DNA from 3 places in the Pseudomonas sp. MF08831 genome. Region 2 is predicted to be linked to each of the others. Evidence: predicted binding sites of a transcription regulator. Region 2 holds the regulator's gene; each other region holds the start of a gene.

Region 1 (4,123 bases), on a different contig from region 2:
GGTTTCCCGGGCGACGGTAAGGTGCAAGTCGATCCGGTCCAGCAGGGGACCGGAAAGTTTGTTGCGATAGCGCTGAATCTGCTCCGGCGTACACCGACAGCGCCCACTCGGTTCGCCCATATACCCGCAAGGGCAGGGGTTCATGGCCGCCACCAGTTGAAAGCGTGCCGGGAAACTCACTCGGTCGCGCGCACGGGAAATGACGATGTGTCCCGATTCAAGCGGTTCGCGCAGCACCTCCAGGACCTTGCGATCAAACTCCGGCAACTCATCCAGAAACAATACGCCGTGGTGGGCGAGGGTGATTTCCCCCGGTTGCGGTTTTGACCCGCCGCCCACCAGCGCCGGCCCCGAGGCCGAGTGGTGTGGCTGACGGAACGGCCGGTGCGGCCAATGGCTCAGTGGTGCGAGGCTGACCACCGACTGGATCGCCGCCACTTCCAGCGCTTCCTGCTCGCTCAACGGTGGCAGTAACCCCGGCAGCCGGCTGGCCAGCAAGGTCTTGCCGGTGCCGGGCGGCCCGCTGAACAGCAGGTTATGCGCGCCCGCCGCAGCGATCAGCAGCGCGCGCTTGGCCGCCAGTTGGCCTTGTACTTCGCTCAGGTCTGGATAGGGTTTGTTCAAGTACTGCAAGCCATCGGACTTATAGGGCTCGATCGGCACCTGCCCATTCAGGTGCGCCACCACTTGCAGTAAGTGATCCACCGCAATCACCTTCAACCCAGAGGCCAGGCACGCCTCCTCGGCATTCGCCCGCGGCACTATCACGGTGCGTCCGGCCTTGCGGGCTGCCAGTGCTGCCGGCAACACGCCTTTGACTGCGCGTACTTCGCCGGACAGTGCCAATTCGCCCAGGCATTCCACGTCATCCAGCATCAACGACGGCACCTGCAGGCTTGCAGCCAGGATGCCCAAGGCAATCGCCAAGTCAAAACGCCCGCCGTCCTTGGGCAGGTCGGCGGGCGCGAGGTTGAGGGTGATGCGCCGGGCTGGGTATTGCAGCGCGCAGTTCAGGATGGCGCTGCGCACGCGGTCCTTGCTTTCCTTGACGGCGGTTTCCGGCAGACCCACCAGTGTCAGGGATGGCAGACCATTGGCCATGTGCACTTCAACCGTGACGGCAGGGGCTTCGACGCCAATCTGGGCGCGGCTGTGGACGATGGCGAGGGACATGCTCGTTCCTTGAGTGGAGGGCCGCTTCCTGCGGGTTTTTCAAGGGTAGACGAGGTGGCGAAGAGCGAGGCGGGGGAGGTTTTACAGAACGTATCCAGAGCGCAACGTAGAGCAAATGTGGGAGCTGGCTTGCCTGCGATGCGGGCGCCTCGGTGTATCAGTTACACCGAGTCGATGCCATCGCAGGCAAGCCAGTTCCCACACTGAGCGTGTTTATTCAGCAGCAGGTGGCGTCAGCCGCGCTTCCAACTCCGCGACTTTCGCCTCGAGGCTCTCCAGCCGTGCACGCGTGCGGGCCAGCACCACCATTTGGCTGTCAAATTCTTCACGGCTCACCAGGTCGAGCTTGCTGAAGCCGCTTTGCAGCAGCGCCTTGAACTGGCTTTCGATTTCGTTGCGAGGCAGCGGGGTTTCGCCGCTGAACAGGCGAGAGGCGTGGCCGCTCAGGGCGTCTAGGAGATCTTTGGGCGCGAGCATGGGAAACATTCCGGAAAAACGGTTGGCGGGCAGTGTATCACGCAGCGTCTATAGTCTTTTTCACCGCCTGGAGCGCACGCTTTTCGCGCAGTGCCCCGGGCGGCTGCGCACTGTTTTTGTGCGCATTGGCGTCGCCAAAACGCCCCGCAGGTGGGCATAAGTGGGCAAAGGACTGATTTCAGTGATTTTTACGGAGCTGGCAAGCTTTCTGCTTAGACGATCATGACCCATGCACTGATGCAGTCGCTGTGACGAATGCAGTGCGCCGACGGATCAGGGGTACAGGTTTCGTCACCAGTGGTTCGCTGGCGTCGCAACGGTAAATGCCGAGGCGACGACGCGTTACAAAGCCAGGCACTGCGCTTAGACTTGAGACGGGTTTGTTTTCCTGGGGCAAGTCCACCAATTCGGGAGAGAGTTTTCATGAAGCTAGTCACTGCCATCATCAAGCCGTTCAAGTTGGACGATGTACGCGAGTCGCTGTCCGAGATCGGCGTGCAGGGCATTACCGTTACTGAGGTCAAAGGCTTCGGTCGGCAGAAGGGTCACACCGAGCTGTATCGCGGCGCGGAATACGTGGTCGATTTTCTGCCAAAGGTGAAGATTGATGTCGCCATTGACGACAAGGATCTTGACCGGGTTATCGAGGCGATAACCAAGGCGGCCAACACCGGCAAGATCGGTGACGGCAAGATCTTCGTGGTCAATCTGGAACAGGCTATTCGCATCCGTACCGGCGAAACCGATACCGACGCAATCTAAGCCGCCAAACCCCCAACGCCCCAGGAGAAAACAATATGACTCTGCGTAAATTCGCAGGGCTAGGAGCCCTGTTGTCCCTCGTAATGCCGGCCCTGGCATTGGCGGCGGACCCAGCCCCCGCTCCAGTCCTCAATTCCGGCGACACGGCGTGGATGCTCACATCCACCGCGCTGGTGCTGTTCATGACCATTCCAGGCCTGGCGCTGTTCTATGGCGGCATGGTTCGCTCCAAAAACATTCTTTCCGTGATGATGCAGTGCTTCGCCATCACCGGCTTGATCACCATTTTGTGGTTCGTTTACGGCTACAGCATGGCGTTCGACACTACCGGTATGGAAGCAGGCGTCGTCAACCTCAACTCGTTCGTGGGCGGCCTGTCCAAACTGTTCCTGTCGGGTGTCACCCCGGCGAGCATCACCGGCCCTGCGGCGCTGTTCCCTGAGGCGGTGTTCGTCACTTTCCAGATGACGTTCGCCATCATTACGCCTGCGCTGATCGTCGGTGCCTTCGCCGAGCGTATGAAGTTCTCCGCGATGCTGATCTTCATGGGCGTCTGGTTCACCCTGGTCTACGCACCGATTGCGCACATGGTGTGGGGCGGTCCGGGTTCGTTGCTGGGCGATTGGGGCGTGCTGGACTTCGCCGGCGGCACTGTGGTGCACATCAACGCCGGTGTGGCTGGCCTGGTGGCGTGCCTGGTACTCGGCAAGCGTAAAGGCTTCCCAACCACGCCGATGGCGCCTCACAACCTGGGTTACACCCTGGTCGGTGCTGCCATGCTGTGGGTCGGTTGGTTTGGCTTCAACGCCGGCTCTGCGGCTGCGGCCAACGGCACTGCCGGTATGGCGATGCTGGTCACTCAGATTGCGACCGCTGCTGCCGCGCTGGGCTGGATGTTTGCCGAGTGGGTCACTCACGGTAAGCCAAGCGCACTGGGCATCGCTTCGGGTGTGGTGGCAGGTTTGGTTGCAATCACCCCTGCTGCGGGCACCGTGGGCCCAATGGGCGCCCTGGTGATTGGTCTGGCGGCGGGCGTGGTGTGCTTCTTCTGCGCCACTACCCTGAAACGCAAACTGGGCTACGACGACTCCCTGGACGCCTTCGGCGTGCACGGTATCGGCGGTATCCTCGGCGCGATCCTGACCGGCGTGTTCGCGGCTCCGTCTCTGGGCGGCTTCAACGCGGCGACCACTGACATCGCAGCGCAAGTCTGGATCCAGTGCAAAGGCGTCGGCTTCACCGTGATCTACACGGCTATCGTGACCTTCATCATCCTCAAGGTGCTGGACATGGTCATGGGCCTGCGGGTTACCGACGAAGAAGAGGCCGTGGGCCTCGATCTGGCACAACACAACGAGCGCGGCTACAACTTGTAAGTACGCGAAAAAAAGATGCCCGGCTTGCCGGGCATTTTTTTGTCTGGGGTTTGTCTGTGGCTAAAGGTGTACGGGTTTATGCCGACTTTGTGATGGGAACCACACGGCACTTTTAAGGGTGTGAATGTCTTACAGGCATGTAGGTGTATTCGGTACTTTGTTTTTTTCCAGAGCGCGCTAGAATGCGCGCCGATAGGCGGAGAACTGTATGTGGCAACAGACCCTGATAACCCTGCGGGCCAAGCCCCGGGGCTTTCACTTGGTGACGGATGAGTTGCTCGCCGGCCTGCCTGAATTGAAGGCGTGCCGTGTGGGCCTGTTGCATTTGTGGTTGC
Region 2 (4,123 bases):
AGTAAGGGTTGGGCAGGCAGCGAACGTCGAACACCAGGTCGGCATCGACCGGCATGCCTCGTTTGAAGCCAAACGACTCGACGAGAAATGCCGTGCCAGGCTCTGGTTGATTCAGCAGGCGTAGCTTGATGGCGTCGCGCAGCTGATACAAGTTCAGGCCGGTGGTGTTGATCTTGAGATCGGCGAGGTCGATGATCGGTCCCAGCAGCGTGGTCTCGTCCTCAATGGCCTCGGCCAGCGAGCGGTGAGGGCTGCTCAGAGGATGGCGTCGACGGGTTTCAGAGAAGCGCTTGAGCAGCGTCTCTTCGTCGGCATCCAGGTACAGCACGTCGCAATTGATGTGCTTGGCCCGCACTTCTTCGAGCAATTCAGGAAAGCGCGAGAGGTGGCTGGGCAGATTACGGGCATCAATTGAAACGGCAACCAACGGCTGCGCCAACTCAGTATGAATCAGCGCACGCTCGGCCAATTCCGGCAGCAGGCCGGCGGGCAGGTTGTCGATGCAATAGAAGCCGTTGTCTTCAAGGACATTGAGTGCGGTGCTTTTACCCGAGCCGGAGCGGCCGCTGACGATGATCAAACGCATGATTACTGCCTGTTTTGTTCATCCAGGACAACCTGATAGAGCGCCTCGTTGCTGCTGGCACTGCGCAGTTTGTCGCGTACTTCCTTGCGGTCGAGCATGCTGGCGATCTGCCGGAGCAGCTCCAGGTGTGCATCGGTGGCGGCCTGCGGGACCAGCAGCACGAACAGCAGGTCAACCGGGGCGCCGTCGATGGCATCAAAATCGATTTTTTCTTGCAGGTGTAAAAGTGCACTTACGGGCGAAGTACAGCCTTCAAGGCGGCAGTGAGGAATGGCGATGCCGTTACCAAAACCGGTCGAACCCAGCTTTTCACGGTCAATCAGAGCCTTGAACACAACTTGCTCATCCAGCTCAGGCACTTCACGGCTGATCAGGTTAGCGATGTGTTCGAGGGCTTTCTTCTTGCTGCCGCCCGGCGCGTTCACGAGTGAACGGCCGGGGGTCAGGATGGTTTCAAGTTGGATCATGGGGGAGAGTTAACGACCTGTACCTTGCATCAGGTGCAGATACTTTTCCTTATGCTTTATGAGTTGGCGGTCCAGCTTGTCGTAGAGCGAGTCAATCGCTGCGTACATGTCTTCATGCTCCGCATTGGCGACTAGCTTCGCATTCGGTACGTGCAGGGTGGCCTCGATTTTTTGCTTGAGCTTGTCGACCTCCATGATGACCTGCACGTTGGTGATCTTGTCAAAATGCCCCGCAAGCTTGTTCAGCTTGCTCTCGGTGTACTCACGCAGGGGCTTGGTAACTTCTAGTTGGTGTCCACTGATGTTGACTTGCATACAGCTTCTCCTTCGTTGCCAGTGCATAAAGCGGCGGGTAGGAATACCCGCCACTGGAACGCTATGGCCCGCCCGTCACATCAAACGCTTACGCTCGCTGGAAGGCGCGATCCCGAGGGACTCGCGGTACTTGGCGACGGTTCGACGGGCGACCTGAATGCCTTGTGCCTCCAGTAAACCAGCGATCTTGCTGTCACTCAACGGCTTTTTCTGATTTTCCGCAGCAACCAGTTTTTTGATGATCGCGCGGATCGCCGTGGACGAGCATTCGCCGCCTTCGGAGGTACTGACATGGCTGGAGAAAAAGTATTTCAACTCATAAATACCCCGTGGGGTATGCATGAACTTCTGCGTGGTCACCCGGGAAATCGTTGATTCGTGCATGCCTACCGCCTCGGCGATGTCATGCAGCACCAACGGTTTCATTGCCTCGTCGCCATATTCCAGGAAGCCGCGCTGGTGCTCGACGATCTGGGTGGCCACTTTCATCAGGGTTTCGTTGCGGCTTTGCAGGCTCTTGATGAACCAGCGCGCTTCCTGCAACTGGTTGCGCATGAAGGTGTTGTCGGCACTGGTGTCGGCGCGGCGCACAAAGCCTGCGTATTGTGGGTTGACGCGCAAACGTGGCACCGATTCCTGGTTAAGCTCCACCAGCCAGCGTTCGTTGTCCTTGCGCACGATCACGTCGGGAACGACGTATTCGGCTTCGCTGGACTCGATTTGCGAGCCGGGGCGCGGATTGAGGCTCTGTACCAGCTCGATGACCTGGCGCAGGTCGTCTTCCTTGAGCTTCATGCGGCGCATCAACTGGCTGTAGTCGCGGCTGCCCAGCAGGTCGATGTAGTCGGTGACCAGGCGCTGGGCCTCGGCGAGCCAAGGTGTCTTGGCGGGCAGTTGACGCAATTGCAGCAGCAGGCACTCGCTGAGGGTGCGGGCGCCAATGCCGGCGGGCTCAAACTGTTGAATGCGGTGAAGGACGGCTTCGATTTCGTCCAGCTCGATGTCCAGTTCCGGGTCGAAGGCCTCGAGAATTTCATCAAGGGTTTCGTCCAGGTAGCCCTGGTTATTAATGCAGTCGATCAGGGTGACAGCGATCAGGCGATCGGTGTCGGACATCGGCGCGAGGTTAAGTTGCCACAACAAATGGCTTTGCAGGCTTTCGCCAGCGGACGTGCGGGTGGTGAAATCCCATTCGTCATCGTCATTGCTGGGCAGGCTGCTGGCGCTGGTCTGGTAAACGTCTTCCCACGCGGTATCCACGGGGAGGTCGTTGGGAATGCGTTCGTTCCATTCGCCTTCCTCAAGGTTATCCACCGTTGGGGCGGTTTCCTGGTAGGAGGGTTCCTGCACGTCGGAGTTGGGTTTTTGCTCGATGTTGTCGGCCAGCGGGTCTGCATTATCGAAGTCGTCGCCTTCTTCCTGGCGTTCGAGCATCGGATTGGACTCCAGGGCCTCCTGGATTTCCTGTTGCAGGTCCAGGGTCGACAATTGGAGCAGGCGGATGGCCTGTTGCAGCTGCGGTGTCATCGTCAGCTGCTGGCCCATTCTCAGGACTAGCGATGGTTTCATGGCAGGGGCTTAACACCTTATTCGCCGGCGCAATGCGCCATCCACGACAGGGCGCGTGAGCGCCAAACATAAGCAAATTATATGCCTGATGTCGGGGGCTTTGCCTAGAGCGCGGTAACAATAAAAAAACGAGGTTTTTATTGACTCCCGCGCGCCTTGGCGAACAGCCGTGACACCACGATGCTTACAGGCGGAACTCGTGGCCCAGGTACACTTCCTTGACCAGTTCGTTAGCCAGGATGGTGGCGGAATCGCCTTCGGCGATCAGTTGGCCATCGTTGACGATATAAGCCGTCTCACAGATATCGAGGGTTTCACGGACGTTGTGGTCAGTGATCAACACGCCGATGCCCTTGGCTTTGAGGTGATGGATGATCTGTTTGATGTCGCCGACCGAGATCGGGTCAACGCCGGCAAACGGTTCGTCCAGCAGGATGAACTTCGGTGCGGTTGCCAGTGCACGTGCGATTTCCACGCGACGGCGCTCACCACCGGACAGGCTCATGCCGAGGTTGTCGCGAATGTGGTTGATGTGGAATTCCTGAAGCAGGCTTTCCAGCTCCTTGCGGCGGCCGTCACGGTCGAGTTCCTTGCGGGTCTCGAGGATCGCCATGATGTTGTCCGACACCGACAGTTTGCGAAAGATCGACGCCTCCTGGGGGAGATAGCCGATACCTGCGCGTGCGCGACCGTGCATTGGCTGGTGACTCACGTCGAGGTCGTCGATCAATACACGGCCCTGATCCGCCTGGACCAGCCCGACGATCATATAGAAGCATGTGGTTTTGCCGGCACCGTTAGGGCCGAGCAGGCCGACGATCTGGCCACTGTCGATCGACAGGCTGACGTCGCGCACGACCTGACGGCTTTTGTAAGCCTTGGCCAGATGCTGGGCTTTGAGGGTTGCCATTAGTTTGCCTTCTTCGCAGCGGGTTTAGCCGCAGGCTGAGCGGCAGCGTCTTTCTGCTTGGGCTGGATAACCATGTCGATACGCGGCTTCGGCGTGCCGATCTTCGCGCCGGTGGCACGACCAGCCTGAGCGATCTGCTTCACGGTGTCATAGGTGATTTTCTCACCGTCCGTGGTATTGCCGTCGCTGCTCACAACCCTGGCCTGATCGATCAGGATGATACGGTTCTGCTGGGCGTGATACTGGATGGTCTTGCCGTAGCCCTTCATCGGAGCA
Region 3 (4,123 bases), on a different contig from region 2:
GTGTGCAGTGATTTCAAGGCAGATCTGGATGTCTGTGGCAACGACCAGGCCGATGCGATCCGGTTGATCGGCTGGTGGGAGCAGATGACGGCGGCTTGATGGGCTTTACTATCGGAACTTCGACAATAAGGAATACAACAATGGGTTCGCTGAAACGAGTGGCTGTGTTGTGCGGTTTTACGGTGTTGTTCGCTGCCACGGCGCAGGCTGAGGACTGGCAGGTCGCCAAGGACGAGGACGGTATCAAGGTGTCCCTGAGCGAAATTGCCGGCTCCAAATACAAGGCCTACCGCGGTGTGACGCTGATCAAGGCGCCTGTCGCCAAGATCCAGGCCCTGCAGGAAGACGTGGCCGGCGCCTGCTCCTGGATCCACGAATGCAAATCGCAAAAACTGCTCAAGACCGAAGGCGACAAGAGCTGGACCTACACCCAGTTCAAGGCACCGTTCCCGGTGACCGACCGCGATTCGATCCTCGAAATCACCACGTCCAAGGCCGCCGATGGCACCGTGACCCGCAAATTGCTGGAAGTGCCGACTTACCAGCCGGAAGTAAAAGGTTACGTGCGCGTTGCCCAGGTAGACGGCTACTGGAAGCTTGTGCCAAAAGGCGACAACCAGACCGAAGTGACCTACCAGGTGCACACCGAACCAGGCGGCAGCGTGCCATCGTGGCTGGCCAACAAGTTTGTGGTGGACGCGCCGTTCAACACCTTGAAAGCCTTGAAAGAACACGCTGAAAAATAAGTGTCATTAATCAGGTGCCTCCTGACTTGAGTGGAACGTTTGCCGAGCCCTCAAGGTCCAGATAGTTGTAAGCCCACACACGGGTTTTATCGAGGAGGCACCGATGCAAAAGTGGCAGATTACCTTCGTTGATGATCACGGCGTTCAGTCCGTCGAGCAGTTCAGCTGCGACCAGAAGCCCAGCCTCGAAGACGCGGCACACATGATTCGTAACAAGCTGGTGCCAGTGGCCGCCGAACTTGACCTGAATGATTTGGAAGGGCGCAAACCCGAGCCTACGGTCAAGATTCTGAAAGACCAGAACAGTATTCAAATCCTCGACATTTCGCCCGCCGCCTGAACATTGCCTGTATGCCCTTCAAGCGCCTCTGGTGGAGGTGATAGCTTCGCGCTACTCTGCAATCGAGATCAGCGAATGAATCGCTAAGGTCTGGTCTTGTCAGCTACATGCTTGTTTTCCCGCGGTGTCGTTAATGCCGTAGCACCCGCGCCAGCAGGGCGCGGTCTTCGGGAAGCACGGAAAGTCTATCCATCAGTTTGAGGAGGACGTTTCATGAGCACAGCCTATCAAGAAGACATCAGCACCAACGTACTGCGCCGCATGAAAGAAGGCGGTTTCGACTTCTCACGGTTTCACCCCATCGAGTTCTACGCCATTTTCCCGGATGAGGAACGGGCGCGCAGGGCTGCGGGTCGATTTCGTGGGGAATCCCTGAATGCCCAGGTCAGCGCGCGCGATGATGGCGCCTGGTACCTGGAACTGAGCAAAATCATGTTCGCCACCTACGACGGCATAGGAGACTTCGAGCAAGACTTTGAAGCGGTGGTCGAGCCTTTGGGCGGGATCATCGAGGGATGGGGCGTCAAGCAGGAGGTGCGTGGGTTACCCATGTAGCGGCATTTGATGAGCAACACCGCGTATCGGCTGACCCTTGGGTCGGCCGATTTTGTTTGTGCACGCCTCACAACCGCATCCTCAATATAGCCACCCACTACGAGCCCGGCCTGCTGCTGATAGCGTCTTTTAACGTCGCGATCGCCGGCAAGCCGGGCTCTTGGCTTTCTACCGCGCAAAAAAAACCACCCAAACAGGGTGGCCTAAAGGGAAGAGCGGTTCGCTGACATCTCAGGAAACATCCTGGTCAGCCGGTGTGGGGATTATCCGCAAGCGTGACCGGGCAGTGAAATCAACTCTGACTATGCTGTTGATAGTCAAAGCCCGCATTGCGATGAAGCGTGGTACAGGACAGCGGGCGTTCTACGCACCAGGACGGTGCGCGCGAAACCCGTAGGTTATTCAACTCACTGATTTCTAAGTGTTTATGCCGCTGGCACGGGCCTTGCGACGGTTCTCGCGCCCGGGTGACAAGGAGTACGGCATGATCCGCACTTATTACGATGAAATGTACGACGGGGCAGGGCAGGTCCGGCCCCATTACCGCGAGTTCGCTCGCTGGTTAGCTGAAACCCCCGCCGAACTGCTGGCCCAGCGCCGGCGTGAAGCCGATTTGCTGTTCCACCGCGCCGGGATCACCTTCACCCTTTACGGGGACGAGCAGGGCACCGAGCGCCTGATTCCTTTCGACACCATCCCGCGCAGCATTCCGGCGAGTGAGTGGCGGATTGTCGAGCGCGGCTGCATTCAACGGGTCAAGGCGCTGAACCTGTTTCTCGCCGACCTCTACCACGAGCAACGCATCATCAAAGCCGGAATCATCCCCGCCGAACAGGTGCTGGCCAACGAGCAGTATCAGTTGGCCATGCAGGGCCTTGACCTGCACCGCGGTCTGTATTCCCACATCTCCGGTGTCGACCTCGTACGCGATGGCGACGGCACTTACTACGTATTGGAAGACAACCTGCGCACACCGAGCGGCGTCAGTTACATGCTCGAAGACCGCAAAATGATGATGCGCCTGTTCCCCGAGTTGTTCGCCGCCCAGCGCATCGCGCCCATCGACCATTACCCCAACCTGTTGCTCGACACGCTGAAAAGCTCGAGCCCCCTGGATAACCCCAGCGTGGTGGTGCTGACCCCGGGGCGCTTTAACAGCGCGTTTTTCGAGCACGCCTTTCTGGCGCGGGAAATGGGTGTGGAACTGGTGGAAGGCGCCGACTTGTTCGTGCGCGATGACCGCGTATTCATGCGCACCACAGACGGCCCCAAGGCCGTGGATGTGATCTACCGTCGCCTCGATGATGCCTTTCTCGACCCACTGGCCTTCAACCCGGACTCCATGCTCGGCGTGCCCGGCCTGCTCGCGGCGTATCGCTCGGGCAATGTGGTGTTGGCCAATGCGATTGGCACCGGGGTGGCGGATGACAAGTCGGTGTATCCCTTCGTCACCGAGATGATCCGTTTTTACCTGGATGAAGAGCCGATTCTGAAGAACGTGCCTACGTTTCAATGCCGTAAGCCCGACGAATTGTCCCACGTGCTGGCCAACCTTCCGGACCTGGTCGTCAAGGAAACCCAAGGTTCCGGCGGCTACGGCATGCTGGTGGGCCCGGCGTCGACAAAAGCGGAAATCGAAGCCTTCCGCGCCCGCATCAAAGCCAAGCCCCACGCCTATATCGCGCAGCCGACGCTGTGTTTATCCACGTGTCCGACTTTTGTCGAAAACGGCATCGCGCCGCGCCATATCGACCTGCGGCCGTTCGTGTTGTCCGGCAAGGAAACCCGCGTGGTGCCCGGCGGCTTGACCCGCGTGGCCCTGCGCGAAGGCTCGCTGGTGGTCAATTCGTCCCAGGGCGGCGGCACCAAAGACACCTGGGTGGTCGAGGACTGATGCCATGTTGAGTAGAACTGCCTCGGATTTGTACTGGATGTCGCGTTACCTGGAACGCGCGGAAAACCTCGCGCGCATGCTTGATGTCAGCTATTCGCTGTCGCTGATGCCTCAGGACGGGCGCGGTGATGGCCTGCACGAATTGGCCATGCCGTTGCTGATCACCGGCACCTTGGAGGATTACCACGAGCGCCACGGCGAACTGCATGCCGAGCGCCTGCTGCACTTCTTTGCGTTGGACGCGGCCAACCCGGCGAGCATCTACAGTTGCCTCGGCGCCGCGCGCGCCAGCGCCCATGCAGTGCGTGGGCGAATTACCGCCGACATGTGGGAAAACATCAACGCCACTTGGCTGGATATTCGTGATATCGCCCAGCAAGGGCTGAGCCGCTACGGCATGAGCCGGTTCTGTGAGTGGGTCAAGGAGCGGTCGCACCTGTTCCGTGGCGCCACCTACGGCACCATCATGCGTAATGACGCGTTTCGCTTTATTCGGCTGGGCACCTTCATCGAGCGTGCCGACAACACCCTGCGCCTGCTGGATGCGCGCTACGAAATGGCCGGCGACCAAGCCGCTGCGGTCAGCGA

What was found. The regulator sigma-54, encoded in region 2, starts transcription at its own class of promoters, with help from an activator protein. The targets are predictions, from matches to a motif close to ANTGGCATNNANNTTGCTNT.
Region 1: a site for sigma-54 is predicted at 1,846-1,865, ahead of glnK (P-II family nitrogen regulator). Genes of this name have one in related genera too.
Region 3: a site for sigma-54 is predicted at 2,074-2,093, ahead of AC19YS_RS02745 (circularly permuted type 2 ATP-grasp protein). Genes of this name have one in related genera too.

The regions. Positions count from the first base shown of each region.
Region 1 covers NZ_JCBCUX010000003.1:264,534-268,656, reverse strand. Annotated here, with positions in the region: gene AC19YS_RS07490 (YifB family Mg chelatase-like AAA ATPase) at 1-1,173, opposite strand, end outside; gene AC19YS_RS07485 (accessory factor UbiK family protein) at 1,387-1,650, opposite strand; gene glnK (P-II family nitrogen regulator) at 2,074-2,412, shown strand; gene AC19YS_RS07475 (ammonium transporter) at 2,448-3,788, shown strand; gene AC19YS_RS07470 (secondary thiamine-phosphate synthase enzyme YjbQ) at 3,997-4,123, shown strand, end outside.
Region 2 covers NZ_JCBCUX010000005.1:223,962-228,084, forward strand. Annotated here, with positions in the region: gene rapZ (RNase adapter RapZ) at 1-586, opposite strand, end outside; gene ptsN (PTS IIA-like nitrogen regulatory protein PtsN) at 589-1,053, opposite strand; gene hpf (ribosome hibernation-promoting factor, HPF/YfiA family) at 1,063-1,368, opposite strand; gene AC19YS_RS12825 (RNA polymerase factor sigma-54) at 1,444-2,937, opposite strand; gene lptB (LPS export ABC transporter ATP-binding protein) at 3,122-3,847, opposite strand; gene lptA (lipopolysaccharide transport periplasmic protein LptA) at 3,847-4,123, opposite strand, start outside.
Region 3 covers NZ_JCBCUX010000001.1:573,565-577,687, forward strand. Annotated here, with positions in the region: gene AC19YS_RS02725 (YkgJ family cysteine cluster protein) at 1-99, shown strand, start outside; gene AC19YS_RS02730 (START domain-containing protein) at 141-746, shown strand; gene AC19YS_RS02735 (hypothetical protein) at 850-1,086, shown strand; gene AC19YS_RS02740 (ribonuclease E inhibitor RraB) at 1,300-1,641, shown strand; gene AC19YS_RS02745 (circularly permuted type 2 ATP-grasp protein) at 2,126-3,535, shown strand; gene AC19YS_RS02750 (alpha-E domain-containing protein) at 3,540-4,123, shown strand, end outside.